2 regions of the Vibrio cortegadensis genome follow, and region 1 is predicted to be linked to the other one. Evidence: predicted binding sites of a transcription regulator. Region 1 holds the regulator's gene; the other holds the start of a gene.
The links. Region 1 encodes MetJ, which represses methionine synthesis genes. Its sites were predicted from a motif close to TTAGACNTNTANANGTCTAA; they were not measured.

Region 1 (15,275 bases):
TACTATGACCAACGTTTAGTGGATGAATCACTCATTCCACTGGGTGATCGTCTACGTGAGCAACTGCAGAAAGATATCAAAGCGGTATTGAACGTAGAGAACAACGAGAACTTGATGCAAAGCGACCCGTGGGGATTAGAATCCATTCGTTTACGTAACATCTACGTTGAGCCATTGAACATGCTTCAAGCCGAGCTGCTGTACCGTACTCGTCAGTCAGAAACACCACAGCCTGAACTCGAAGAGGCATTAATGGTGACAATTGCGGGTATTGCAGCCGGAATGCGAAACACTGGATAGCAGTTAAAACCTCTACAAACGAGACAAAAAGGTCGCCACGTGCGGCCTTTTATTCTTTTAAATTCCACTATTGAGTATTTTGTCAGTTTTTTGGGTTATTTTGTCCGGCTATTCTACTTTATGCTTATTATTTAGATATACTACCTCTCCGCTGCGAAAGCACTCTAATCAAAATATTTCCGCAGCTTATTGGTATGTACTCATACCAACCTAGGTGATAAACGGCTTTTCAAGGTGACAGTACCAACTATTTATAAGGTTGGAGTCGCTTAAACATAATTACAAATACGTGCCATTAGAAGCACTCTTGAAGTTTAAGCGAATTTGTTAGTTTATTGACCATTTGGATTGAAGACATGTCATTACCACACGTAATCTTAACCGTTTTAAGTACTCGCGACGCAACCGGTTACGATATCACCAAAGAATTTTCTGCAAGCATCGGTTACTTTTGGAAAGCAAGCCACCAACAAGTTTACCGTGAACTAAACAAAATGGCTCAGAACGAGCTAGTTACATGTGTTTTAGAACCGCAGGAAGGTAAACCCGACCGTAAAGTTTACTCAATCACAGATGCTGGTCGTGGTGCACTTGGTGCATGGTTTGATCAACCTACCGCTCATCCAACCGTTCGTGATGAGTTCTCTGCTAAGCTGATGGCATGCGCTGTACAACCTTCAACAGCGTATCATGCACAACTAACAGAGTTGGTTGAAGAATCTCGTAAACTTGTAGCGCATTACAAAGAGATCGAAGCGGCTTACTACGCAACACCAGCGTCTCTAGATAAGCAAGCTCGTTTAGAGCGTCTAACACTTCGCCGTAACCTTGTTATTCGCGAAGCATGGGTATCATGGGCTGATGAAGTAATAGCTGAATTAGGCGCAATGGCGTAAGTTCAAATCAGTTCATTGAAGTAAATACCAAAAAGGGTTAATGCATTTGCACTAACCCTTTTCTATTTCTGTTCCCTTCAGCTTTAGTCTCTATTTCTATCTTTATCTCTATATCTATCCGCTAAAACAGTACCTATAAGCTATAATTGGATGTAGACCTAAGTTGGATGTAAACCTAAGCTAAACGTAAACTTTAGCTTGGACATGAACTTTAGCTTGGACGTGAACTTAAGCAGGACGCACGCCAAGTGTATGGCAAAGCGCATAGGTCATTTCAGCTCGATTCAGAGTATAAAAGTGAAAATCTTTCACCCCTTCTCGGCTTAGTGTTCTCACCATATCAATCGCTTGACTGGCACCAACGAGTTGTCGTGTCGTAGGATCATCGTCTAAACCGTTAAACTGCTGTGCCATCCAGCCTGGTACTTTTACGTTATTCATCGCAGCAAAGCGTGATGCTTGCTTAAAGTTGGAAACAGGTAGAATGCCCGGCACAATTTCAGCATCAATGCCTGCCGCCACGCAGCGGTCACGAAAACGTAAGTAACTCTCTACATCAAAGAAGAATTGAGTAATGGCACGATCGGCACCTGCATCCACTTTACGCTTTAAGTTAATCAAATCCGCTTGAGCACTTTTCGCCTCTGGGTGAACTTCAGGAAAAGCCGCAACTGAGATATCAAAATCATGCTGAGATTTAAGCAGTTTCACTAAGTCTGATGCGTACATGTCAGGCGCACCGCCACCTGCAGGAATATCACCACGCAGTGCCACAATGCTTTTAATGCCATTGTTCCAGTAATCGTCTGCAATATTGATTAACTCTTCACGACTTGCATCAATACAGGTCAAGTGAGGGGCTGCGACCAATCCAGTTTGATCTTTGATCTCTTTGATAATCGAGTGAGTACGATCTCGCTCGCCAGAATTGGCACCATAAGTAACTGAGACAAATTTAGGTTGAAGAGTCTTTAATCGATGGACAGAGTTCCATAAGGTTTCTTCCATTTTTTCACTGCTTGGTGGAAAAAACTCAAATGACACATTGATGTTGTCAGAAAGTTCGGCAATATTCTGATTTAAGGCGTCGATATGGCCTGCGTGTGTATATCCCATCTTAACTCTCCCTGTGGCCATCTTTGCCACGCAATAATCTAAATCCTTAAATGACGTTTAGACGTCTATATGTCCACAGAATGGAATGAATACGATTTAATGTCAACAGGATGATTATGAATTTTTCTCATGTTCAAAGTGAAGATAGTTCATTATTAATGGAAAACACAAAGCTCACCCGCAAAGAACATAAGATCCTCACCTCTGTAAAAAACACAAAGCCCTCTGCCAGAAAACACAAAGGCCCTAATACAAAACCCAATAGCTCCCGTAGAAACAACAAAGGAGCGAATGATTTCGCTCCTTTGGTTAGGGCCTGTTGATCCAGTATCGACAGATGATGTTAGAAGGCGATAAGAAGAGCCCCCTCGACTTACTACTTAAACAACGTCGATCACCACTTAAAACAGCGCAGACATCCGATTTAGGTCTGATTGAATAGCACCAGCGGTCACTTCTCTTCCCGCACCTGGGCCTCGAATGACTAGAGGGTTATCTTTGTACCACTTACTCTCAATCGCAAAGATATTGTCACAAGGGAGTAAGTTCGCTAGCGCATGCTCTTTCGCAAGCGCCTCGACGCTCACACTCGCATTCCCATTCTTTTCCAAACGAGCGACATAACGCAGCACTTTATGCTCTTTCTGAGCTTTTTCTAAACGCTCGGCTAACTCTTCACTCAAGACAGATGCGTGATCAAAGAAGTCATCTAATGACAGATCTTGTAGCTCTGCTGGAACCAGAGATTCAACCTTTACGTTTTCAGGCTCAATCTCTAACCCTGATTCTCGCGCTAGAATGACTAACTTACGCATCACATCTGAACCATCTAAATCCGACCGAGGATCGGGTTCCGTCAATCCTTGTTGCCATGCGAGATCAACCAACTCACTAAAGGGAACACTGCCGTCGAATTGCTGGAATAACCATGAAAGCGTCCCCGAAAAAATACCCGATACCGCAATGATCTCATCGCCACTCTCACGCAAATCTCGAACGGTATGATTAATCGGAAGCCCCGCCCCTACTGTCGCGTTATACAGCCAATGACGACCAATTTTTGCAAAAGCATCTTGAACTTGATGGTAATACTTACCAGAAGCGGAACCGGCCACTTTATTGGCTGAAATTAAGTGAATACCTTGATGCGCGATATTCAAGTACTGCTCGGCCAACTCTTGGCTCGCGGTAACATCTAACACCACGGCTTCATCATAATTTTGAATCGCACCTAAACGCTCTAACCATTCGTGACTGTTATTTGCAATGGATTCGTCATTAAAGCGGGCATCAATTGTGGTCGGGTCTATCCCTTTATCATCAAACCAATACGTTTGGCTTCCCACCACACCCACTAAATCAAAGCTCATGCCTCGGCGTTTTTCTAGCTCACTTTTCTGCTCGGTAAACAGAGATAACCAACTCGAACCAATATTGCCTTTACCACACAATACCAATGCTACTCGTTTCTGAGCTTGGAAAAGTTGAGTATGAATGCCTTTTACTAAAGGTGGTGTTTCACTGCGGCGTAGAACCGCCACTAAACTCAATCCAGATAGCGACTCCGACACAAATTCGACTGGGGAGTGTTTCAACTGCTGATAGAAACCGTAGCAATGATTTGGATTTTTAGTGACGCCAGCACCAACGGCCGCGATCAGCGAGTAACCCTCTTTCAATTTGATTTCGGCTTCCACCGCACAATCTTGCAAATGGCTAAGAGCGCCACCAGCAATCTCTGCTGTGTACGCTAAACGCAAACAGTGCTGATCCGATTGGACTTCATAAGCCAAAGGTTCAAGTTGCGCCCGAGTTAGGCTCTGCAATACGTCCGTTTCAATTCGCTTAAAATCATGACCTTGGGTGAAAGTCAGTTGGATCAACAACACCTCATCTAACGAGGTAATGATCTTAGCGCCGCGCCCTGAAGCTAACACTCGCTCAATTCGAGTCGATCCCGATTCGGGTTGATGGCTACAGCGTAAACTTAAATCCATCGCACTTTGCGCGACAGGTTGTAAAGTGCGACTATGCAATACTGGTGCAGCAAGACGAGCCAGCTCGCTCGCCTCATCTAAGCGCAGCAGAGGCAGAAGACAGGCATCCGAGACAAGCCTTGGGTCAGCGCTGTATACGCCAGCCACATCGCTCCAAATCGTCACACAGCTCACTTCCGCTAATGCACCAATCACAGTTGCCGAGTAATCCGAACCATTTCGACCAAGCAAGACCGTTTCATGAGCGGAATCTTGCGCCATGAATCCAGTGATCACGATTCGATGATGTGTATGTTGGGCAAGAATTTCTTTCAACAACGGATAAGAGCGCGCGCGATCGACTTCTGGCTGCGTACCCGCTTCTGCCCGTAAAAACTCACGAGCATCTTGAGCTACAGCCGCAAGATCGTACTGACACAATAGTTCAGCTAACAATCGAGCCGACCATACTTCACCATGGCCTAACACATTCGCTTTGTCGGTTGCCGAAAGCGGAGTGGTTAACTCCCCTAGCGCACTAAATTCAGCATTCAACGTTGCAAGCAAAGCCGTTTGTGATTCTCCACTCAGCAAGGTTTCAATCAATTCAGTCTGAAATTGACGCAATGACTGTAAAGCCTCATGCGCCAAACGCCCATCTTTATCCAGCGCTTCTAAAAACTCGATAAGACGGTTGGTGGTTTTCCCTGCCGCTGACACCACCACTAAATCATCCGCTCCCGAATACTCTTTAAGAATATTCACCACGCGCTGATAACACTCAGGATCAGCTAAGCTACTGCCACCAAATTTATGCAGTTGACGAATAACACTCATTTAAACGGCCTCTCCATCGTCCGTAAATCGCTCCGCTTTCGCAAAAGCTTGTGATAAATCGTTAATCAAATCGTCAGCATCTTCTAGCCCAACCGATAAACGTAATAAATGCTGTGAAATGCCAGCTTCCGCCAAGGCTTCCTCCCCCATCGCACGGTGAGTCATCGAAGCTGGGTGGCAAATCAAACTCTCAACGCCACCTAAGGATTCCGCTAAAGAGAATAATTCGAGTTGATCGACAAAATATTTCAGTTGTTCAAAACTGCCTGCAAACTCAAAGCTCAGCATAGACCCAAAACCAGACTGCTGCTTCTTCGCGATATCATGTCCGGGATGATCAGGCAGGCTTGGGTGATAGATAACATCGACTAAAGATTGCTTCTGAAGTTCGCTAAGGATGGCTATCGAACTCTCTTCATGCACACGCATTCTTGCGCCCAGAGTGCGTATGCCACGTAACGTCATGTAACTATCAAATGGTGTTCCTGTTGCGCCAATGCAGTTTCCCCACCACGCCAACTCTTCTGCATGTTCTTCTGTTTTCGTCACCACAACACCACCAATCACATCCGAGTGGCCGTTAATAAACTTAGTGGTCGAGTGAATAACGAAATCTGCACCGAGTTCTAATGGCTTTTGGTACACAGGTGTCAAAAAGGTATTATCGACAGCCACTAGCGTCTCGACTTGCTTAGCTTTAATGCATGTCTCTTCGATATCGATAACACGAACGAGCGGATTTGACGGCGTTTCAAGCAGTAATAATTTCGGCTTCAGAGCAATCGCAGCATCCAACGCAGCACAATCTGATTGATCAACAAAAAGAACCTTAAAGTCCCCTTTTTGAGCTCGTGTATTAAATAGGCGATAAGTACCACCATAGCAATCGTGCGGTGCGACAATCAGATCATCAGAGCCTAAAAAAGCAGAAACCCAAAGGTTGAGCGCCGATGTACCGCAATTTGTGACCACTGCCCCTTTTCCCGATTCCAACTCAAACAGTGCCGTTTCTAATAATCCTCGGTTTGGATTACCAGAACGGGTATAGTCATATTTAGGCACTTCACCGAAGGCTGGGAAGCTATAATTGGTCGAAAGATAAATCGGTGGGACAACGGCATTATGCTGAGAATCTGACTCAATCCCTGTTCGTACGGCGATAGTCGCGGGCTTCCGGCTGCTCATATGTGTTTCCTTTCCAAGTCGAATTCGATGCTCACAACACCTTGATTGATATCAAGGCACTGTGTTAGAGAGTTGTTATTCTCGTTACTTTATGTCACTTTACGTTTATAAGCGTAAGCCGTCAACACATCTAGACGTCTATATGTCTTTGCTTATGGCGGTAAATCCCGCTAAAATCCCCTCCTATTATTTTTAAACAACTAACAATAACAATGAAGGTGCGCAATGGCAGACTGGAATGGTGAATACATTAGTCCATACGCAGAGCATGGAAAAAAGAGCGAACAGGTTAAAAAAATTACCGTTTCGATCCCATTAAAAGTATTAAAGGTACTCACTGATGAGCGTACTCGCCGTCAGATTAACAACCTACGCCACGCAACAAACAGTGAACTTCTTTGTGAAGCCTTCTTGCATGCTTATACTGGGCAACCTCTTCCTACTGATGAAGATCTACGTAAAGATCGTCCGGATGAGATCCCAACCGAAGCAAAAGAATTAATGACTGCAATGGGCATCGAATTCGAAACATTCGACGAAGAGTAACCGCTTACTGCTGATGTCATTGGTTCGTTTGGGCGTTGTCTCAACTTAACCTCATTAAAAAAGCCGCTAAACATAATGTTTGGCGGCTTTTTAGTGTCTCGCTAGCGTGCAGATTTATTACGTCGTGTATTTACAGATTTACTGCATTGCGTTCTTACTGCACTCTACGTATTTACTGCATATTACGTTCTTACTGCATATAGTTTTCTGGCATCTCAATACGAGCTACACCAGATTCAACCGCCGCCACAGCCACGGCTTTTGCTACGCGTGGTAACAAACGTGGGTCCATCGGTTTAGGAATAATGTAATCGACGCCAAACTCAAGTGCATCCACACCCGCCGCTTTCAATACTTCAGCAGGAACAGGCTCTTTAGCAAGTTGACGAATCGCTTCTACCGCCGCCAGTTTCATCTCATCATTAATCACGCTTGCACGTACATCTAGCGCACCACGGAAAATGAATGGGAAACATAGAACATTGTTCACTTGGTTTGGATAGTCAGAACGGCCAGTACCCATAATCAGGTCATTACGCACTTCATGAGCTAATGCAGGTTTGATCTCTGGATCTGGATTCGAACATGCAAACACAACAGGCTTGTCGGCCATTAATTTCAGCGCTTCAGCCGGAAGAAGGTTTGGACCTGATACGCCTAAGAATAGGTCAGCACCATCAATCACATCTTCCAACGTGCGTTTGTCAGTATTGTTCGCAAAACGCTGTTTGTACTCGTTGATGTCATCACGGCGAGTGTGGATCACGCCTTTACGGTCAAGCATGTAGATTTTTTCACGCATCGCGCCACACTTAATCAGTAGCTCCATACAAGCGACAGCTGCTGCACCCGCACCAAGACAAACGATCGTACACTCTTCTAATTTCTTACCTTGAAGTTCGATCGCATTCAGCATGCCCGCTGCCGTTACAATCGCGGTACCGTGTTGGTCATCATGGAATACAGGCACATCACAACGTTCAATCAAGCGACGCTCAATTTCAAAACAGTCTGGTGCTTTGATATCTTCTAAGTTAATACCACCGAATGTGTCTGCAATGTTCGCAACTGTGTCGACAAATTCGTCGATAGTGCGGTGTTTTACTTCGATATCGATAGAATCAAGGCCAGCAAAACGTTTAAACAGTAACGCTTTACCTTCCATCACAGGTTTTGATGCGATTGGACCAAGGTTACCTAAACCAAGGATCGCGGTGCCGTTTGAGATCACCGCAACCATGTTACCTTTCGCTGTGTACTTATAAACGTTCTCTACGTTTTGGGCGATTTCACGTACAGGTTCTGCAACACCTGGGCTGTAGGCCAGTGCCAGATCTTCAGCTGAGTCTGCTGGCGTGGTTAGCTCTAAAGCAATTTTCCCCGGTTTTGGGAAGGCATGGTAATCAAGTGCTTGTTGGCGAAATAGTTCTTCTGAAGAGAGCTCTTGGTGATTGTCGTCTGACATAGGTGCAGTATCCCCGAAAAGGTAATGTGATGATGGAGTCGAATGCTAATATTAATTGATGTAAGTCAATCTTCATAGATAGGATTGCGATCTGATTCATTAAAAAACCAGATTCATCTACTCATTCGACCAGTCATTAGAAGATGTCACTAAAATGCAGATAATAAAAAAGGACGCCATGGCGTCCTTTTTTCATTCGGTGTAGCAAAAGTAATAGAATTACTTGCTAGAAAGAGCACCGAAACGCTTGTTGAAGCGATCAACACGGCCGCCTGTATCTACGATACGTTGCTTACCAGTGTAGAATGGGTGACATTTGTCACATACGTCTAGGTGGATTGAATCTTTACCTAGAGTAGAGTTGAATTCAAATGTGTTGCCACAAGAACAAGTTGCGCTTACAGCTTTGTATTCTGGGTGGATTCCAGTTTTCATGGGATAACCTCGTTAGGCCGTGTCGCCATCCGAATCTAAGCCGGACACCACACGTAGTTTAAAAAATTATTGCCACCGCTAAATTACTCAAAGGTAAAATAAGCCATGACGTTAAGGCGCAGTATAGTAATGAATCCCCTGCCTAGGATCAACCAATTTGATAGTTTTTTCACCGTTAAATGTTTTACGCGCCTTTATTACGGCTTATCTCTCCGATTAAAGACCATTCACATCGGTTTTAACCTAAGCAGAACGCCAGCATACCGACTTTTATCGCCTTTTCATTAGTCTACTTAAGAATAAGATAGCTCGAATTTCATAACTGATTAAATTAGACTGTGTTTTCTCATCATTGTGCCGAATTTATGACCCTATGCGCCCATCAATAGCTCGAATCGCTCTGCCTGTTCCCCTAGATAAGCAGTTCGATTATCTTATTCCTAGCCACCTATTTCCAATTATTGGTGGGCGAGTCTCTGTGCCTTTTGGTCGTCAAACATTAGTCGGGATCGTCACAGCACTGGTCAATGAATCCGATTTCCCTCGCGAGCAGCTAAAAAGCATTAAGCAAGTCTTAGATAACCAACCTGTTTTCTCTGAGTCGGTGTATACCCTATTAACCTGGTGCAGCAAATTTTACCAATATCCCCTAGGTGAAACCCTAACCAACGCGCTTCCTTCTGCGTTACGTAAAGGGAAAGCCGCTGATTTTGCCACCTTGGTGGAATGGCAACTGACCGCATCAGGGAAAAATCAGCTCATGCAAGGGTTTGGTCGTGCAGTCAAGCAAGCGAAAGTGATGCATATGCTCGAAAATGGCAATGTCCCTCACCAAGAGTTTATCGATCACGAAGTGGGCAGCACTGTACTGAAAACCCTGCAAGAGAAAGGGTGGATTGAATCATTAGAGAAAAAACCAAAGATCACGGCATGGAATCATCAGGTTGAAGCCGATTGCGATAAACCTAAGCTCAATGAAGAACAAGCGATTGCGATCGCCACCGTCAACAGCCAAACCGAATTCGGCTGCTATTTATTAGAAGGGGTGACAGGTTCGGGGAAGACCGAAGTCTACCTGAATATGATTAAGCCCATCCTCGAACAGGGAAAACAAGCGTTAGTGCTGGTTCCTGAGATTGGATTGACCCCACAAACCATTAACCGCTTTAAAAAACGGTTTAATGTGCCGGTTGAAGTGATCCATTCAGGGTTAAATGACACCGAACGTCTGAACGCTTGGCTTTCTGCTCGCGATAATATTTCAGGCATTGTCATTGGCACTCGATCAGCTCTGTTCACGCCTTTTGCGGATCTTGGCATTATTATCGTCGATGAAGAGCATGATGCCTCTTACAAACAACAAGACAGCCTACGCTACCACGCCCGTGACGTCGCCATTATGCGCGCGAACAAAGCGCAGATCCCAATCATTCTTGGCACCGCGACGCCAGCACTTGAAACGCTGCATAATGCGCTCAGTGGTAAATACCATCATCTAACCTTAAGCCAACGAGCAGGGGTTGCCCTTCCAACCACCAATAAAGTATTGGATGTGAAAGGGCTCTATTTAGAAAGTGGATTATCCGCACCACTGATTGCCGAAATGCGCCGTCATCTTAAAGCGGGCAACCAAGTGATGCTGTTTTTAAATCGACGCGGTTTCTCCCCAGCTTTGATGTGCCATGAGTGTGGCTGGATTGCAGAATGTAAACGCTGCGATGCGTACTACACCTTCCACCAGCACAGCAGTGAAGTTCGCTGTCATCACTGTGGCTCTCAGCAACCTGTCATCCATCAATGTCATGGATGCGGGTCCACTCAGCTTGTTACCGTTGGCGTCGGCACCGAGCAGCTTGAAACACAGTTAGAGCAACTTTTCCCAGAATACAAAACCATTCGAATTGATCGCGACAGCACCCGCCGTAAAGGCAGTTTAGAGTCCGCGCTAGAATCGATTCGCAAAGGTGAATTCCAAATTCTTATCGGCACTCAAATGCTCGCCAAAGGGCACCACTTCCCCAATGTAACATTGGTGGGTTTACTCGATATTGACGGTTCGCTCTACAGCAGTGATTTTCGAGCGGCTGAACGTTTGGCTCAGCTCTTTATTCAAGTGGCAGGTCGAGCAGGACGCGCCAGTAAACCCGGAGAAGTGATCTTACAAACTCATCACCCTGAACACGGGTTACTACAGGCATTGCTACACAAAGATTATCGTCACTTTGCAATTAGCGCATTGGAAGAGCGAAAAATGGCGCAGTTGCCACCCTATTCCCATCTAACGCTTTTTAGGGCTGAAGCGAACAATCCGCAACAGGTAGAAGAGTTTCTTCGCCAAGTACGTCACACACTTGAAGCTCATCCGCTATTTGATGATAGCTGCATGGTGCTTGGCCCGACGCCTGCGCCATTAGCGAAACGAGCAGGGAAATCACGCTGGCAATTACTGCTTCAAACTCAAAGCAGACCATTAATGCAAAAGCTGCTCTATAGCGCGAAGCCTGCGATTAATCTGTTACCCAGCGCCAAAAAAGTGCGTTGGTCGCTGGATATCGAGCCCCAAGATCTTAGTTGATGGTGCGAATGCCCCTAATGACAATGTAATCAGAAAATGTATTCACATTTATCGTGAGCGAAGTCACATAGACAATGTAATTTTTGTTAAACAGCCCGTAACTTTCTCTTTGGAATTGAATAAACTATCTCCTCAACAGAAAACGTTAAAAAATGTAACTGACGTATTTCATTCATTAAAACAATAATTAAATGCCATGTTGGCATGTAAGTAAGTGACTTAAGAGGATTTAGTATGGCGACAATGAAGGATGTTGCCCAGCTGGCTGGAGTATCAACTGCGACCGTATCACGTGCGTTAATGAATCCGGAAAAAGTATCATCCTCAACCCGTAAACGTGTTGAAGATGCTGTTTTAGAAGCTGGTTATTCACCGAACTCTTTGGCAAGAAATTTACGCCGAAATGAATCAAAAACGATTGTCGCCATTATTCCCGACATTTGCGATCCTTACTTTACTGAGATCATACGAGGCATAGAAGATACCGCCATGGAGTTTGACTACTTAGTCCTCCTTGGTGACAGTGGGCAACAGAAGAAGCGTGAGTCTTCCCTTGTAAACCTCGTCTTTACCAAACAAGCCGATGGTATGCTATTGTTGGGGACCGACCTTCCTTTTGATGTCAGTAAACCTGAACAGAAAAACCTTCCTCCGATGGTCATGGCGTGTGAATTTGCACCAGAACTTGAGCTCCCCACCGTTCATATCGATAACTTAACTTCAGCATTTGATGCGGTGAACTATCTCACCCAACTTGGGCACAAGCGTATCGCTCAAATCACAGGGCCAGAATCGGCAACCTTATGTAAATTCCGTCAACAAGGTTATCAGCAAGCGCTGCGTCGAGCGGGGATCATCATGAATCCAACCTTTACGGTACAAGGTGACTTTACGTTTGAAGCGGGGGCAAGGGCTGTGAGAAAGCTACTGTCTCTACCAGAAGCGCCAACCGCTATTTTCTGTCATAACGACACCATGGCTATTGGAGCGATTCAAGAAGCGAAAAAACTAGGCTTACGCGTTCCACAAGATCTCTCTTTTGTTGGCTTTGATGACATTCAATTCTCTGAATATTGCGATCCACCTCTGACGACCATCTCTCAGCCTCGATATGAAATTGGACGCCAAGCCGTATTGATGATGTTAGAGCTTCTCAAAGGGAACGAAGTCAGTGCTGGTTCAAGGCTCCTTGAGACTGAATTGATCGTTCGCGGCAGTGCTGCGCCACCACGAATGAGTTGATTGCTTGTCGATTTTAAAAGCCTAAAAGAATGAAAATGATTTGAAGCAGTGCATTTTAGTGCGCTGCTTCCGTTTTTATCTCTCCTACTGTTCTATCCACTCAATCTGGATTACCATGAGAGCAGAGAATTTAACTGTCGAATAATGCTGTGGCGAATAAAGATTATGTAAAGCGCGGTCGAGCCCCTAAAAAGCCGACCAAAAAACAAGCTCCACGCCGAAAGCCGTGGCGCATCGGACTCTTAGCCGTTCTTCTGCTAAGTGGGTTTAGTTATGGGCTGTATATTTTAAGTAACGATCCTGAACCACCAGCGCCTGTGGTCAAAACCAAGCCAAAACCTAAGCCAGCGAAATCCCTTCCTCCCCCTCCTGAAGAGAAGTGGGATTACGTCGATTCATTACCGAACCGCGAAGTGGAAGTGAAAGCCAAAGAACAAGTTGTCTCTGCCATTCCATACATCATGCAGTGCGGCGCTTATAAATCGATGTCTCAAGCAGAAAGCCGCAAACTCGATATCGCTTTTCAAGGGATCAACAGTAAAATTCGCAAGAAAGAGAACAGCAGTTGGTACCGTGTTGTTTTAGGGCCATACAAACTCAAACGAGATGCTGAGCGAGATCGTCATAAACTGCAGCGAGCAAAGATTGAGCCGTGCGCAATTTGGAAAGATACGCAATAACACATTAATTGACATAATTAGGGTAAGCCTCAACGCTTACCCTTTTTTGTCCCTTGAATTCGCTTCTCTTTATCCTCATATAGTTTTTATCGAAACCATATTTTCATTTATGTGAGTTCCCGCGGATACCACACGGAAGCTCAAGTAATAAGTAATCTAAATAATAGAGGCCAACTCGTGACTACTATTGTATCTGTACGCCGTAATAATAAAGTCGTCATCGCGGGTGATGGACAAGTATCTCTTGGCAACACCGTAATGAAAGGCAACGCACGTAAAGTTCGTCGTCTCTACAACAATCAAGTTCTGGCTGGATTTGCTGGAAGCACTGCTGATGCCTTCACTCTATTTGAACGCTTCGAAAGCAAACTTCAAATGCATCAAGGTCATTTAACCAAAGCGGCCGTTGAACTTGCAAAAGATTGGCGCAGCGATCGCGCGCTAAGAAAGTTAGAAGCACTGCTTGCTGTCGCTGACGAAACCGCATCATTGATCATCACCGGGAATGGCGATGTGGTTCAGCCTGAAAATGACCTCATTGCCATTGGCTCTGGCGGTAATTTTGCTCAAGCATCCGCGATTGCTCTTTTAGAGAACACGGATCTAGATGCGCGTGAAATCGCTGAAAAATCACTAAAAATTGCTGGTGATATTTGCGTATTCACCAACCACCACCACACTATTGAAGAACTAGACATTGACGCTGACAACAGCGAAGACACCAAAAAATAGTGTTGTGTATCGCATCAACCATGCATTGAATAGATTTTAAGGAATAAACATGTCTGAGATGACTCCTCGTGAGATTGTTCACGAACTGAACCGCCACATCATTGGTCAAGATAACGCTAAACGTTCTGTCGCGATTGCTCTACGTAACCGCTGGCGTCGAATGCAGCTTGAAGAGAGCTTACGTGTAGAAGTGACACCAAAAAACATCCTAATGATTGGTCCTACCGGTGTTGGTAAAACAGAAATTGCTCGTCGTTTAGCTCGATTAGCTAATGCACCTTTCATCAAAGTGGAAGCAACAAAGTTCACCGAAGTGGGTTATGTGGGTAAAGAAGTAGAAACCATTATTCGCGATCTGACCGATGTAGCCGTGAAGATGACGCACCAACAAGCGATGGAAAAAGTAAAATACCGCGCTGAAGAGCAAGCAGAAGATCGCGTTTTAGATGCCCTACTGCCACCCGCTCGTGATGCTTGGGGTCAAAACGAGCAACCAGCAGAAGAGACCAGCTCTAACACTCGTCAAATCTTCCGCAAGAAGCTACGTGAAGGCAAACTGGACGACAAAGAGATCGACATTGATGTTGCCGCGCCACAAATGGGCGTAGAGATCATGGCTCCTCCGGGCATGGAAGAGATGACCAACCAACTGCAAGGCATGTTCCAAAACCTTGCTGGCGACACCAAGAAAAAACGCAAGATGAAGATCAAAGATGCCTTCAAAGCGTTAACCGAAGAAGAAGCAGCAAAACTGGTTAACCCTGAAGAGCTAAAAGAGAATGCGATTTACAACGTTGAAAACAACGGCATCGTCTTCATCGATGAGATCGATAAAATCTGTAAACGTGGCGAAAGCTCAGGCCCAGATGTTTCCCGTGAAGGGGTTCAGCGTGATTTGCTTCCACTGATTGAAGGCAGCACCGTTTCAACCAAACACGGCATGGTTAAAACTGACCACATTCTGTTTGTTGCATCGGGTGCATTCCAAGTCGCGAAACCTTCTGATTTGATCCCTGAATTACAAGGTCGTCTACCAATTCGAGTTGAGCTTGAAGCACTTTCTAGCCATGATTTCGAGCGTATTCTAACAGAACCAAAAGCGTCACTGACTGAGCAGTACGTTGCGCTAATGAAAACCGAAGGCGTTGATATCGAATTCACCAAGGAAGGCATTCACCAAATCGCAGAAGCGGCATGGAAAGTGAACGAAACCACTGAAAACATTGGTGCACGTCGCTTGCATACCGTGATGGAGCGCCTAATGGATGAGATTTCATTTGATGCAACAGA
Region 2 (15,275 bases), 200 kb from region 1:
GCGTGTCTATTTCTATGATATCGAAAACAAACTATCGCTAGGAAATGCGACTCAAGTGCACACCATGAGCGACTTGCTTAATAAGTGTGATGTTATCTCTCTGCACGTTCCAGAAACCGCTGAAACAAAAGATATGATGGGTCCAGATGAGTTTGCTCGAATGAAACCTGGCTCTATCTTTATTAATGCGGCACGCGGAACCGTCGTTGAAATTCCAGCCTTATGCCATGCGTTAGAGTCTGGCCATCTTGCTGGTGCCGCTATTGATGTTTTTCCAACAGAGCCTAAAACCAACAACGACCCATTTGAATCTCCATTGATGAAATTCGACAATGTGATCTTAACGCCTCACGTGGGTGGTTCAACTCAGGAAGCTCAAGAGAATATTGGTGTAGAAGTCGCAGGCAAGCTTGCTAAGTACTCTGATAATGGTTCAACGCTATCTAGCGTAAACTTCCCAGAAGTATCTCTCCCATTGCATACTGGCGCATCTCGTCTATTACATATCCATGAGAACCGTCCAGGAGTGCTAACCCAGATCAATACGATTTTTGCAGAAGAAGGGATCAACATTGCGGGTCAATATCTACAGACTACGGCAGATATGGGCTACGTTGTGATCGATGTTGAAGCTGATCGTTCAGAAGAAGCCTTGCTGAAACTGAAAGAGATCGAAGGGACAATTCGAGCTCGTTTATTGCACTAATTAAAGCTATACAAACGAAAAAGGCATCTCAATGAGATGCCTTTATTCATTAATTCGTCGAAGACTCACGATCGCAACGGTATAGATCATATTGCTCTGTTGAACCACCAATACCATTAAATTTGATCTCAGTAATAAAACCTTTTTGTAAGTATGGACGTAAATCAACACAAGAAATTTGATAACCGAACTCTTGTATCACACTCACTTTCCAACGATAACCAGGCTCAACCCATTGCAAATATGTAATTACGCCTTCATCAGTGACAGAAATATGCTCATACTCTGAAAGTTGTTGTTGAAGTAATTCAATTTCTGTTGGATCAGCTGATGGCTTTTCAGCTACATATGATAAGGATTTACAACCAACAAGCGAAATTAAAAATGCTAATATTAAAGCTTTCTTTACCACGTTCCATTCCTTTTTATAATTTTAAATCATTAGTACAAAAGGAAAATACCTAAAAAAATCAATCAAATCTATAGAGTAGGTCTACTTATTCACCAAGACTATAAATTACATCTACACTATCTCTGATAATCAACGTTGCATCTTGATAGCTATTTGATTCTGCACCACCATCCATAGCCATTGAACGCATCAACATAGGCTGAGATTGCGGGCGATTATAGTTAATTTGCCATACGGAGCCTAAATCACGCTTAAACCCTTCAGCTAAAGATTTAGCCTTGTCAGAAGCATCATTAATTGCCGCCAAGCGAGCTTCTGCCTTATAGCGTGCTTCATCTTTCACTTTTAACTTAATGTTATCGACTTGATTGATACCTTCGCCCAAAGCGATATCCAAATACTGATTTAAATTAGCAAGTTGAGAGACTTGGACGGTCACATTTCTAGACGCTCGATAGCCGACAAGCTCTGGCTTACCTTCTTTTGGATAGTGGTATTGTGGTGCTAGATACAAATTAGAGCTATTAATATCCGTCGCTTTTACGCCCGCTTCTTTCAAGCGAGCAAGAAAAGATTCAACCACATTATCGACGGCTTGTTTTGCTTGTTCCGCTGTCATTGTTGATTCGACAACCTTGACAGAAAATGTTGCCATATCTGGAGTCGCGACAACTTCACCGTATCCTGTCGTTGAGATATGAGCAAAATCAGGCGTATTCGCAAAAGAACTCATGCTAATCAGACTAGACAGTGTGATCATTAAACTTGGTACTAATTTCATTCAATGTGCCTTTGTGGTTAAACTTTTTTACATCATAGGCGTAATTTACTGCACACCCTATCTTTTCAAGACGTTTTTACAGAACTTTGACTGTGTTAAAAATCATCGAAATAGCGTTTAATCACAGTAATTGATGATAAAAAGATTACTGCGGAAGAAACTCCCGAGCATACGCAATCACAGCTTCAGATAACTCTTTAAGCACCCCACTTTCTAGCTGCCAATGGTGCCAATACATTTGATGCGACAACATGAAGCCAGGAGTGACATCAACAAGTACTCCTTTATCCAATTCTTCTTGGATTTGAACTTTGGGTATTAAGCAATAGGCAACACCTGCGCTCGCCAATTTCACAAAAGCTTCAGAACTACGGACGGTATGCTTCAGCACACTGCCATAAGGTAAGTTAAAGTGCTGATAAATAAATCGTTCATGCATTTCATCGTGTTGATCAAATACAACAGCAGGAGCTGCAATCAATGACTCTCGGGTGACACCTTGGTTGAAATAGCGAGCGCGAAAGCTTGGGCTGGCAACACATAAATAGTCCATCCGCCCAAGGTAATCAGCATCACACCCTGCTATAGGCTGAGAATCTAAACTAATTGCAGCAACAACTTCACCACTGCGTAATTTATCTATGGTTCGCCCTTCATCATCCACAATAAGATTAAGTTCGATTCGTTTTTGATCCACCAAATCGATTAAGCTTGGCAATAACCAAGTCGCAAGCGTATCCGCATTCGTAGCCAATGAAACCGCCAATGCTTTTCCGCTATCTTCATTCGTAATACTAGGGATCAGATCTTGCTCTAATAAGCATACTCGTCGATATAGACCTAATAATTTCATTCCTGCTGGCGTGGGTCTGGGCGGTTGCCCTCTCACTAATACTGGCTGAGCTAACCACTTCTCTAGCTGTTTAATTCTTTGGGATACTGCGGATTGAGAAATATGCAAACTTTCTGCTGCACGTTCAAAGCTTCGCTGAGCGACCACTGCATCTAACGCTTCTACCCACTTATAGTCTAACCCTCTCATCACACCTTCCCTTTCTCGCATAACTCAATTAATTAGAGATACTTATGATAGATTAAAATCATTAATTATACTTATGATGATTTTCGATTTACCCTCTAACCCTTGATTTAACTGTCTTCACTTTCTTTGAGGTTTCACGTGAATATCTGGATTTTGCTACAAGGTTTTGGGTTAGGGGCGAGTATGATTATTCCTATCGGGGCTCAAAATGCTTATGTATTGAACCAAGGCATCAAACGCAACCACCATCTCACGACTGCCACGATATGCAGTTTACTAGATGTCGTGTTCATATCATTGGGGATATTTGGTGGCGGTGCTATTTTGTCTCAGAATGAAATACTTCTCACAACAGTCACGCTAGGAGGCATTGCGTTCTTAATCTTCTATGGTTTGTTATCACTAAAAAGCGCCTTTGCACTTTCGAAACATTCAGGGTCAAAGCTTGATACTCTAGAGAGAGGCAAGAGAGCCGTGGTGCTAGGAGCTCTTGCGGTAACAGTACTAAACCCACATCTGTATTTAGATACGGTTGTTATTTTAGGATCCATTGGTGGGCAGTTCGAAGGTAGTGATAGAGTATCATTTGCCATTGGTACTATTATGGCTTCATTTGTTTGGTTTTATACATTATCCATTGGAGCCGCTAAATTAGGCCCGACCCTATCTAAACCAAAGGTTAAGAAATTCATTGATATCGCTGTAGCATCCATGATGTTTGTTATTGCATTTTTATTGGCAAAAGGGCTGTGGGCTCAATATATCTAGGCAAATCAGTAATGAATACATTAGAAAAAATTTATCAAACTAACATTCAGTTACTTTCCAAAACTGAGGTGACATACACTCAATGGGAGCATGAGCCTATTCTTGATTTTGCGACTGATGAAATGGTTGCAAAAAAATTAGGATGGACAGGAACACACAGCAAAAGCTTGTTTCTAAAGGTTAAAGGGGGCGGTTTCGCACTTTACCTAACTGAAAAAGACAAACGCCTAGACAGTAAAGCAATAAAGAAGGTGCTGGGGAAGCGAGTCTCGATATGTGATGATATTGAAATGACAGAACAAACGGGCTGCGTACCTGGAGCCGTTTGCCCCTTTGCTTTACCACAGAGCATCCCAGTTCTCGTGGACTCGACTCTATTTACTCATGATGAAATCTTGTATACCCCAGGACATCCTGAACTCACATTAGGTTTTGCAGGGAAAGATTTACCGATTCTATTGCAAGCCATAGAGAATACGGTTCACCACATATAGTATTTTGGGCACAAGTATTAAAGTTTAAATAAGCACCCGTTTGATGAGCCGATAGCAATAAAAAAGCGCAATATTTCTATTGCGCTTTTAAAAAGAGAATGTAGTGATTAATCCACTTTGTTCATATGAACATCCATTTGAGGGAATGGGATCTCAATCCCTTCTTTATCCAAGCCTTCTTTGATGGCTTGTAATGAGTCAAAATACACATTCCAGTAGTCAGACGTTTTAACCCATGGACGAACCACAAAGTTTACTGAAGAGTCAGCTAAAGCTAACACGCCAACTTGAATACCCGGCTCTTTTAGAATTCGCTCATCAGATTCAAGGATCTTGGTAATGACTTCTTTCGTTTTTTGCAGATCAGCACTGTAAGAAACACCAATCACATGGTCAATACGACGAGTGTCGTGACGTGAGTAGTTGGTTATAGGGCTACCAATCACAGCTCCGTTAGGCACAACAACCATCTTATTATCAGGTGTTGTCAAAATAGTTTGGAAAATCTGAATAGACTCCACCGCACCTGCAACTCCACCAATTTCAACATAATCACCCGATTTAAACGGACGGAATGCAACGATAAGTACGCCTGCCGCAAAGTTAGACAGTGAACCTTGTAGTGCTAAACCAATAGCTAAACCAGCAGCACCAATCACCGCAACTACAGAAGCCGTTTGAACACCAATTCGACCTAGAGCAGCAATCAGTACGATTACAAATAGCGTATAACGGACCAACGCGTGAATAAATTCAACGACAGCTTTGTCCATATTTTTCTTCTGTAAAACTTTTGCCACGCTTCCAGCAACAGCTTTCACAATCATATTACCAATGAATAGGATCGCTAGTGCTGAAAAGATATTCACACCATACTGAATTAATAGCTCTGAGTTATTTGATAACCACTGCTCTGCTTGAGAAAGTGTATCAACAATCGGTGTTTCGATAATAGATGACTCACTCGCCATAATAGTACCCTCTAAAGTATTGAACAAAAATGACTCTACAACGACTCACTTGCCGCTTCCGTGCATACAACTGAATAAAACAGCGTTATCGCATGATACATCAACTTTGGCAATTTATATAATCAGTGGGAATAAAAGTAATTTAATATCAATTACTCCCCCTCTTTTCTCACTATTGGGAATTCCAGTAAATACCGTTGTACAAAAAGCATTCAAACCAATGAGCAGGCATAAAAAACCCGCTCTATGAGCGGGTTTTTAAAACTTAGAAGAGTACTAATTCAAATGAATTATAGTACGTCTACAGCGTTAAGGTCAGCAAATGCTTTCTCTAGACGAGTAACCATAGAAGACTGACCAGCACGTAGCCATACGCGTGGATCGTAGTACTTCTTGTTTGGCGCAGCTTCGCCAGTTGGGTTACCGATTTGACCTTGTAGGAATTCACGGTTTTCAGCTTCGTAAGTACGGATACCGTTCCATGATGCCCACTGAGTATCAGTATCGATGTTCATTTTGATAACACCGTAGCCAATAGACTCTTGGATTTCAGCTTCTGAAGAACCAGAACCACCGTGGAATACGAAGTTAAGAGCATTAGGTGCAATACCAAATTTCTCTGCACAGTATGCTTGAGAATCACGTAGGATAGTTGGAGTAAGAACAACGTTACCTGCTTGGTAAACACCGTGTACGTTACCGAAAGAAGCAGCGATAGTGAAACGTGGGCTAACAGCCATTAGTTTCTCGTATGCGTATGCTACGTCTTCTGGAGAAGTGTAAAGCTCAGATGCGTCCATATCAGAGTTATCAACGCCGTCTTCTTCACCACCAGTACAACCAAGTTCGATCTCGATTGTCATGTTCATTTTAGCCATACGCTCTAGGTACTTAGCACATGTTTCGATGTTCTCTTCTAGAGACTCTTCAGAAAGGTCTAGCATGTGAGAAGAGAATAGTGGTTTACCAGTTTGTGCGAAGAACTCTTCACCAGCGTCTAGTAGACCGTCGATCCATGGAAGAAGTTTCTTAGCAGCGTGGTCAGTATGTAGAATAACTGGAACACCGTAAGATTCAGCAACTGCATGAACGTATTTTGCACCAGCAACTGCGCCAAGAATTTGTGCACCTTGACCTTCAAGTTTAACGCCTTTACCAGCGAAGAAACCAGCACCGCCGTTAGAGAACTGAACAACAACTGGCGCTTTAACTTTAGCAGCAGCTTCAAGAACAGCATTGATCGTATCAGTGTTAATTACGTTTACCGCTGGAAGAGCAAATTTGTTTGCTTTTGCTGCTTCAAATACTTTCTGTACGTCGTCGCCAGAAATCACACCAGGTTTTACAAAATCGAAGATCTTAGACATGGAAATAGTCCTATTATTCTATTCGTTTTAAGATAAAAAACTTAAGTTAAAAATTTGCAATCGTTTGCTCACAACTTTCGCTATTCTAGCAAAAAACTGTGATGTGCCGCAAACGTTAAAAGGCGAGATTCTCATCTCGCCTTTCTAAATCAATTATGCTTTTGCACGCTCTTCAAGCATTGCAACTGCAGGAAGTACTTTTCCTTCAACAAACTCAAGGAAAGCACCACCGCCAGTAGAGATGTAAGAAACGTCAGCTTTGATACCGAACTTGTCGATAGCCGCTAGCGTGTCACCACCACCAGCTACAGAGAAACCTGCAGACTCAGCGATTGCTTTAGAGATACCAGCAGTACCCGCTTCGAAGTTTTTGAATTCGAATACGCCTACAGGGCCGTTCCAAAGGATAGTTTTTGCGTTGCCGATGATTTCAGCAAGAGCAGCAGTTGAATCTGGGCCAAGGTCGAAGATCATGTCGTCGTCTTGAACTTCAGAAACGTGCTTGATTTCAGCTTCAGCGTTTTCGTCGAATGCTTTAGCACATGCAACGTCAGTCGCTACTGGGATAGCACACTCTTTCATTAGCTTCTTAGCAGTGTCAACCAGGTCAGCTTCGTATAGAGACTTACCTACGTTGTGGCCTTCAGCAGCGATGAACGTGTTCGCGATACCACCACCAACAACAAGTTGGTCAGCAATTTTAGATAGAGACTCTAGAACCGTTAGTTTAGTAGATACTTTAGAACCACCAACGATAGCAACTAGTGGACGAGCTGGGTTGTCCATAGCTTTACCTAGTGCTTCAAGTTCAGCAGCTAGAAGAGGACCAGCACATGCTACAGGAGCGTTTGTACCAACACCGTGAGTTGATGCTTGTGCACGGTGAGCAGTACCGAATGCGTCCATTACGAAAATGTCACATAGTGCTGCGTATTTTTTAGAAAGCTCTTCTTCGTTCTTCTTTTCGCCTTTGTTAAAACGAACGTTTTCAAGAACAACTAACTCACCAGCATTTAGTTCAAGACCATCTAGGTAGTCTTTTGCTAGTTTAACGTCACAATCTAGTGCATCGTTTAAGTAGTTTACAACAGGAGCTAGAGAGAACTCTTCGTTGTATTCGCCTTCAGTAGGACGACCAAGGTGAGAAGTAACCATTACTTTCGCGCCAGCTTCTAGGCACAATTTGATAGTTGGTAGTGATGCAAGGATACGTGCATCTGAAGTTACTTTACCGTCTTTTACTGGTACGTTTAGGTCAGCACGGATGAAAATGCGTTTACCTGCAAGTTCCAGGTCAGTCATCTTGATTACAGACATTGTTTGTCCTCTCAAATTTAAATTAATAAAGTTTTTTGGAAACTCGGCAACCCTGCCAAGCCTAATAATTCTTCAAACTGGTTATTTTATGGGGGTACCTCATATTTATTTCAAGTGTTGAAATAAATTTTCTCCCTTCATCACCATAATGTTATTAAAAATTAACGCTTTGGTGATTTCATTACTAAAACGGTATCCAGCATCCGATTAGCAAAGCCCCACTCGTTGTCGCACCAAACAAGCATTTTAACTAACTGCCCGTTACTCACCCTAGTCTGTGAACCATCGACAATGGCGCTGTGAGGATCATGATTAAAGTCGATTGAAACTAGAGGTGCTTCAGTATAGTCAACAATGTCATGTAATGTACACTGAGATGCGTTAACAATGGTTTGATTTACGTCATTAACTTTCACATTTGTATTAATTGTGACACTTAAATCCATTGCAGTAACGTTGACTGTGGGCACTCTGACAGAAATAGCTTCGAATTTGTTAGAAAATTTCGGAAAAATCCTTTCGATACCTAAATGCAATTTTGTATCAACAGGAATGATGGATTGGCTAGCCGCACGAGTTCGGCGCAAATCAGAATGATAAGCATCAATCACTTGTTGATCATTCATTGAGGAGTGAATCGTGGTAATTGTTCCTGAATCAATACCAAATGCATCATCTAATACTTTAATGATCGGCACGATGCAATTTGTTGTACAGGAGCCACTTGAAACAACGCGATGTTCATCTTTCAGGGTGTCATGGTTCACACCATAAATAATAGTATTGTCTAAATCGTTGTCACCAGGGTGTGAAAATAGGACTTTTTTAGCGCCCGCGGCAATATGCTCTAAGCCATCAGCTTTCGAACCATACACACCAGTACAGTCGAGTACGATGTCGACATCTAAATCTCGCCAAGGAAGCAGATTGATTTCTGATAGGTGAAGGAGACGGATAGAATCAAATTCATCACTATTATGGTGAACATAAATATGTTCTTGATCGTGGGTGATTTTCTTACCAAAGCGACCATGGCTGGTATCGTATTGAAGCAAGTGAGCCATTGCATCCGGTTGAGCCAGTTCATTCACCGCAACCACTTTAATCTGTTGGCTCTTCCCGCTTTCGTAAACCGCGCGAAGCACATTGCGGCCAATTCGGCCAAATCCATTAATGGCGATTCGTATCATTGCTTTCTCATCCTTAATAACCGAGGCGTCAGTTTATAGCAGACAAGCTTTCACTGCATCTTATTTACATAACGTCCCTAATAGTGAACCATTAAAAAATAGATCACCTAGACTAAGAACCAATAAAAAAGCCCTCTCTAATAAAAGAGAGGGCTTTAGATTCTAATCACTCAAGCTACACTATTTGATTCGGTACATGACACCGAACCAAACCGCTTAATTAAGCAAGCAGTTCTTTTGCTGTGTTTACTACGTTTTCAGTAGTGAAACCGAACATTTTGAACAGTTCACCAGCAGGAGCTGATTCGCCGAACGTTGTCATACCGATGATCTTGCCACCGAAACCAACGTATTTATGCCAGAAATCAGCAATACCAGCTTCAACTGCAATACGTTTAGTTACCGATGATGGTAGAACTGCTTCACGGTACGCTGCGTCTTGCTTATCAAATGTATCTGTTGATGGCATTGAAACAACGCGTACAGATTTACCTTCAGCCGTCAGTTGAGCGGCAGCGTCTACTGCTAGTTCAACTTCTGAACCAGTCGCGATAAGAATAAGCTCAGGTTGACCAGCGCAATCTTTTAGGATGTAACCACCCTTAGCAATATTTGCTAGTTGCTCTGCGTCACGATCTTGTTGTGCAAGGTTTTGACGTGAGAAAATAAGCGCTGAAGGGCCATCTTTACGTTCAATTGCAAGTTTCCAAGAAACCGCAGATTCGACTTGGTCACATGGACGCCATGTGCTCATATTTGGAGTTAGACGTAGAGAAGCGATCTGCTCAACAGGTTGGTGAGTTGGGCCATCTTCGCCAAGACCGATAGAGTCATGGGTGTAAACTTGAATGTTTTGCACTTTCATCAGCGCAGCCATACGCATTGCGTTACGAGCGTATTCCATGAACATTAGGAATGTTGCACCGTATGGTACGAAACCACCGTGCAGAGCAATACCGTTCATGATTGCTGTCATACCAAACTCACGCACACCGTAGTGAATGTAGTTACCAGCAAAATCATCAGCCGTTAAAGACTTAGAACCAGACCACATTGTTAGGTTAGAAGGCGCAAGGTCAGCAGAGCCGCCCATGAATTCTGGAAGCATTTGACCAAACGCTTCTAGAGCATTTTGAGAGGCTTTACGTGAAGCGATATTTGCTGGGTTAGCTTGAAGGTCAGCAATAATTGCATTTGCTTTTTCTTCCCACTCAGCAGGTAAATCACCAGCAGTACGACGCTTAAATTCAGCCGCTAGTTCAGGGTATGCCGCTGCGTAAGCGTCAAATTTCGCATTCCAAGCCGCTTCTTTTGCTGCGCCTGCTTCTTGTGCGTTCCATTCCGCTGCAATATCTGCTGGAATTTCAAATGCACCGTGTTCCCAACCAAGAGCTTTCTTAGTTGCTGCAATTTCGTCAGCACCTAGTGGAGCACCGTGACAGTCGTGCGTGCCCGCTTTATTTGGAGAACCAAAACCGATCACAGTCTTAGTACAAATAAGAGTAGGACGAGGATCCGCTTTAGCCGCTTCAATTGCAGCATTGATTGCGTCAGCATCGTGACCATCTACTGCTGGAATTACGTGCCAGCCGTAAGCTTCAAAACGCTTAGGAGTATCGTCAGAGAACCAACCTTCAACTTCGCCATCGATAGAGATACCGTTGTCATCCCAGAAAGCAACCAGCTTACCAAGACCAAGCGTACCCGCTAAAGAACATGCTTCGTGAGAGATACCTTCCATCAGACAACCATCACCCATGAACGCATAAGTGAAGTGATCAACGATGTCGTGGCCTTCTTTGTTGAATTGTGCAGCCAGTGCTTTTTCAGCCATCGCCATACCAACAGCATTAGTAATGCCTTGGCCTAGAGGACCCGTTGTTGTTTCGATACCTGGAGCGTAACCGTACTCTGGGTGACCTGGCGTTTTAGAGTGTAGCTGACGGAAGTTTTTAAGATCTTCAATCGATAACTCGTAACCTGCAAGGTGAAGCAGAGAGTAAATAAGCATTGAACCGTGGCCGTTAGAAAGAATAAAACGGTCGCGATCTGCCCACTCAGGGTTTTGTGGGTTGTGGTTCAAGTGACCACGCCAAAGAACTTCAGCGATGTCAGCCATACCCATAGGTGCGCCTGGGTGGCCTGAATTTGCTTGTTGAACACCGTCCATGCTGAGTGCACGGATTGCATTGGCTAGATCTTTACGAGAAGGCATGTCTGCTCCTGAATACATAAGCGAGTAAAAAATAAATTAGGGGGCTGAACCATCACACGGATCCAGCGGCGCGTATTGTCTCAAAGCACCTACCCTACTGCAAACGTTTTACTGATGGTTTTATTGCACTTTTCGACTCTTTTTTTACATTTGTTCTAATTGACAGGCATTTAGCGCCTATAAAAAGCAAACGATTGGTTTGGTGTTTTTTTCTACCGTCCATAATTTGAAGTAATAAGATAGTGCAGAAATAACTTGTAATTATAGCTATGAAATTTAGAATAGCCGTCTAGATGTAGAAACACCTACAAAATATACCCTATTTATTCGTTGTGAGTTGTTAATACTCTCAACCTAACTAATTGAAAGTGGAGCTCTCATGGCTAAGCACCTGTTCACCTCTGAATCTGTATCAGAAGGTCATCCAGATAAAATTGCAGACCAAATCTCAGATGCGGTTCTAGATGCAATTTTAGAGCAAGACCCAAAAGCGCGCGTAGCTTGTGAAACTTACGTTAAAACTGGCATGGTTATGGTTGGCGGTGAAGTAACCACTTCAGCGTGGGTTGATATCGAAGAGATCACTCGTGAAACAGTACGTGAAATTGGTTACGTGCATTCAGATATGGGCTTCGATGCTAACTCTTGTGCAGTACTAAACACGATTGGTAAACAGTCTCCAGACATCAACCAAGGTGTTGATAAAGCGGATCCTAAAGATCAAGGCGCTGGCGACCAAGGCATCATGTTTGGTTACGCAACAAACGAAACACCAATCCTTATGCCTGCTCCAATTACTTACTCTCACCTACTTGTTCAAAAACAAGCTGAAGTACGTAAGAGCGGCAAACTGGACTTCCTTCGCCCAGATGCGAAATCTCAAGTAACCTTCCAGTATGACCAAGGTAAGATTGTCGGTATCGATGCTGTCGTTCTTTCTACTCAACATTGTGATTCAGTAACAACAGCGGACCTTCGTGAAGCCGTTATGGAAGAGATCATCAAGCCAGTGCTTCCAACTGAATGGTTAAATAAAGATACAAACTTCTTCATTAACCCAACAGGTCGTTTCGTTATCGGTGGCCCAATGGGTGACTGTGGTCTAACAGGTCGTAAGATCATCGTAGATACCTACGGCGGCGCAGCTCGTCACGGTGGCGGTGCATTCTCTGGTAAAGATCCATCAAAAGTTGACCGTTCAGCAGCATACGCAGCACGTTACGTAGCGAAAAACATCGTAGCGGCAGGCATGGCTGACCGTTGTGAAATCCAACTTTCATACGCGATCGGTGTTGCAGATCCAACATCAATCATGGTTGAAACGTTCGGTACTGAAAAAGTATCTCACGACATCATCATTGAAGCGGTTCGTCAACACTTCGACCTACGCCCATACGGTCTACAAGAAATGCTTAACCTTCTTCAGCCTATCTACAAGAAGACGGCAGCATACGGCCACTTTGGTCGTGAAGAATTCCCATGGGAAGCAACGGATAAAGCAGACACGCTTGCAGCATTCGCAGGTCTGAAATAAGCATTCACACCTTAGCGTCTGGTAACAACTAGTTTCTGCTAACAAATCGTTATCAGTTAACTAATAGAAAGCTCTCATTATTAAATGGGAGCTTTTTTATTTACGGAACCAGATTAAACCTTGTTATATGTAGGTCTAATTATAACTATCAGAATCTTTGAGTAAAATTCCGCATAAGCAACACATCCCTTTGCTACATAGCTCCAGCCCCAAAAAATAAACCCATCTTTATCCCGTCTAAAATTTGTATTTTGCAGTATCAGTGACAATAGTTAATGAGAAACTTAAGTCGTTATCATTATCAGTTTATTAGACGTTAGCTGAAAAATAGACGCTTAAAAAATCATAGTCATTGATTCAATTAACTAAGATTCGTCTTAAATCAGGGAGGATTTATGCCTCGAACAGTACATAACTCAGACTTTGAAAATAAAAAGCATCACGTCAAGAACAGCGAATATGCTCGTACCATTCCATGTAACCAACTCAGTGTTTCCGCCCCCTTTCATTGGTTATCTCTTGGCTTGCATGACTTTATTCGAATGCCCATCATTAGCGCGTTTTACGGCTTATGTTTTATGGCTGCCGCGATTGCGATTGTTCAATTAGTACAATGGCAAGGGACCCATCTTGTGGTGATGCCGAGTTTAGTTGTCTATATGCTCATTGGGCCATTCTTAGCTCTTGGGCTTTATGATGCCAGTTGGGAGCGAGAAAAAGGGCACGATGCAAGTCTATTTCACTCCATGAAAGCCATCCGTCGAAATTCAACCGCTCAATGGGCATTTGCAATATTACTCGCCGTTGCCATGATTTTCTGGATGCGTATCGCCGCACTACTTTATGCGCTATACCCTTCAGTTCAAGGTGCGCCAATTGCTGAGTTTGCTCCTTTCCTCATTATTGGGTCTGCAGTTGGCTTTGTACTCGCCAGTGTCGTTTTCAGTATCTCTGCATTTTCTATCCCGCTAATGATGGAACGCCGAGTGGATATGATGAGTGCCATTTTCTCTAGCTTCAATGCGGTCAAATCCAATATACCAGCGATGATCGTATGGGCTGCGATTATTTGTGGCGGCATCCTTATCGGCTTTGCCACCTACGGTTTTGGAATGCTATTTACTATGCCTATTTTAGGATATGGAACATGGCATGCCTATCACGCGACAATTAAGAAAAAACATCATCTATAGGTCTCCAGTATTAAACCCCAAAGATGATAGTATTTGGCCTTAGCTTCGGCGCTAAGGCCTTTTTTTATGGGGAATATTTTGCAACACAACGAACTCACTTACTCAGCAACGAAGAAATTAGCCGAGTGTATTAGCATTGCGAGCAAAGCCTTCCAGCAACCTTTTACTATGCCAAAAATAAGCTTTCAATTAAGAGGAAAAGCCGCAGGAAAAGCCTACCTTCAACTTAATGAAATTCGTATTAACCCGATTCTTTTCAAAGAGAACCAACAAGCGTTTCTAGATGAAGTGATTCCCCACGAGGTCGCCCACCTCATCACTTATCAAGTCTATGGTCGAGTTCGCCCGCACGGGAAAGAGTGGCAAGGCGTGATGAATTCCGTATTTAATATCCCCGCCAACACAACTCACTCTTTTACTGTCACCTCTGTGCAAGGCAAGACTTTCGAGTATCAATGCGGCTGTTCCAGTTACCCTTTAACGATACGCCGACACAATAAAGTCATTCGAAACCAAGCAACGTACCGTTGTCAGCAGTGTAAACAGACGCTCACCTATAGCGGTAAACAGCTCAGTTAATGCGACAAAAATATCGTTATTTATCTGAGGTCCATATTTTCTCTGCATGAACCCTAATGAGAATTATGTAATAGAGACTTTTATCATTTGAGTGGTAGACTGGTATTTATCATACTTTTACCAGTCTTTTATTATGAAAACTCTCGTATTAATGATCGCAGCTGTAGGGCTAATCCCTTCCATCGCTCTATCTGCCCCTCCCTCTTCATTTTCAAAAGCCAAAAGAGAAGCGGTTAAGATCTATTTAGATCACCCAACCAGCTTCTACTGTGGATGCGATATTACTTGGAAAAATAAAAAGAAAGGGGTCCCTGATTTAAAGGCATGCGGATACCAAGTTCGTAAGCAACAAAAAAGAGCCAGCCGAATCGAGTGGGAGCATGTCGTTCCAGCATGGCAGTTTGGCCACCAGCGCCAGTGTTGGCAAACTGGTGGACGAAAGAATTGCACCAAAAATGACAAGACATTCAAATCAATGGAAGCCGATCTTCACAACCTTACCCCTGCTATTGGTGAAGTGAACGGTGATCGTTCTAACTATAACTTTAGCCAGTGGAATGGCCTTAATGGCGTAAGTTATGGGCAATGTGAAATGCAAATTAACTTTAAGCAGCGTAAAGTGATGCCACCTGACAGAGCAAAAGGATCGATTGCTCGAACTTACTTATACATGAGTCAAGAGTATGGCTTTAAGCTGTCAAAGCAA

Region 2: the regulator MetJ is predicted to act here: its motif matches at 11,545-11,564, upstream of metK (methionine adenosyltransferase).

Annotation. Positions count from the first base shown of each region.
Region 1 is NZ_AP025472.1:232,022-247,296, reverse strand. Features, by position in the region: gene ppc (phosphoenolpyruvate carboxylase) at 1-300, shown strand, start outside; gene OCV39_RS01110 (PadR family transcriptional regulator) at 657-1,196, shown strand; gene metF (methylenetetrahydrofolate reductase) at 1,425-2,312, opposite strand; gene OCV39_RS01100 (bifunctional aspartate kinase/homoserine dehydrogenase II) at 2,714-5,125, opposite strand; gene OCV39_RS01095 (O-succinylhomoserine (thiol)-lyase) at 5,126-6,310, opposite strand; gene metJ (met regulon transcriptional regulator MetJ) at 6,536-6,856, shown strand; gene OCV39_RS01085 (malic enzyme-like NAD(P)-binding protein) at 7,047-8,321, opposite strand; gene rpmE (50S ribosomal protein L31) at 8,541-8,756, opposite strand; gene priA (primosomal protein N') at 9,130-11,331, shown strand; gene cytR (DNA-binding transcriptional regulator CytR) at 11,566-12,573, shown strand; gene ftsN (cell division protein FtsN) at 12,723-13,253, shown strand; gene hslV (ATP-dependent protease subunit HslV) at 13,431-13,985, shown strand; gene hslU (HslU--HslV peptidase ATPase subunit) at 14,035-15,275, shown strand, end outside.
Region 2 is NZ_AP025472.1:430,847-446,121, reverse strand. Features, by position in the region: gene serA (phosphoglycerate dehydrogenase) at 1-706, shown strand, start outside; gene OCV39_RS02155 (hypothetical protein) at 756-1,118, opposite strand; gene OCV39_RS02150 (oxidative stress defense protein) at 1,204-1,899, opposite strand; gene OCV39_RS02145 (LysR family transcriptional regulator ArgP) at 2,045-2,941, opposite strand; gene OCV39_RS02140 (LysE/ArgO family amino acid transporter) at 3,080-3,709, shown strand; gene OCV39_RS02135 (YbaK/EbsC family protein) at 3,721-4,203, shown strand; gene mscS (small-conductance mechanosensitive channel MscS) at 4,311-5,174, opposite strand; gene fbaA (class II fructose-bisphosphate aldolase) at 5,465-6,541, opposite strand; gene OCV39_RS02120 (phosphoglycerate kinase) at 6,695-7,858, opposite strand; gene epd (erythrose-4-phosphate dehydrogenase) at 8,020-9,048, opposite strand; gene tkt (transketolase) at 9,269-11,263, opposite strand; gene metK (methionine adenosyltransferase) at 11,643-12,797, shown strand; gene OCV39_RS02100 (DUF2189 domain-containing protein) at 13,193-13,990, shown strand; gene OCV39_RS02095 (SprT family zinc-dependent metalloprotease) at 14,057-14,569, shown strand; gene OCV39_RS02090 (endonuclease) at 14,703-15,275, shown strand, end outside.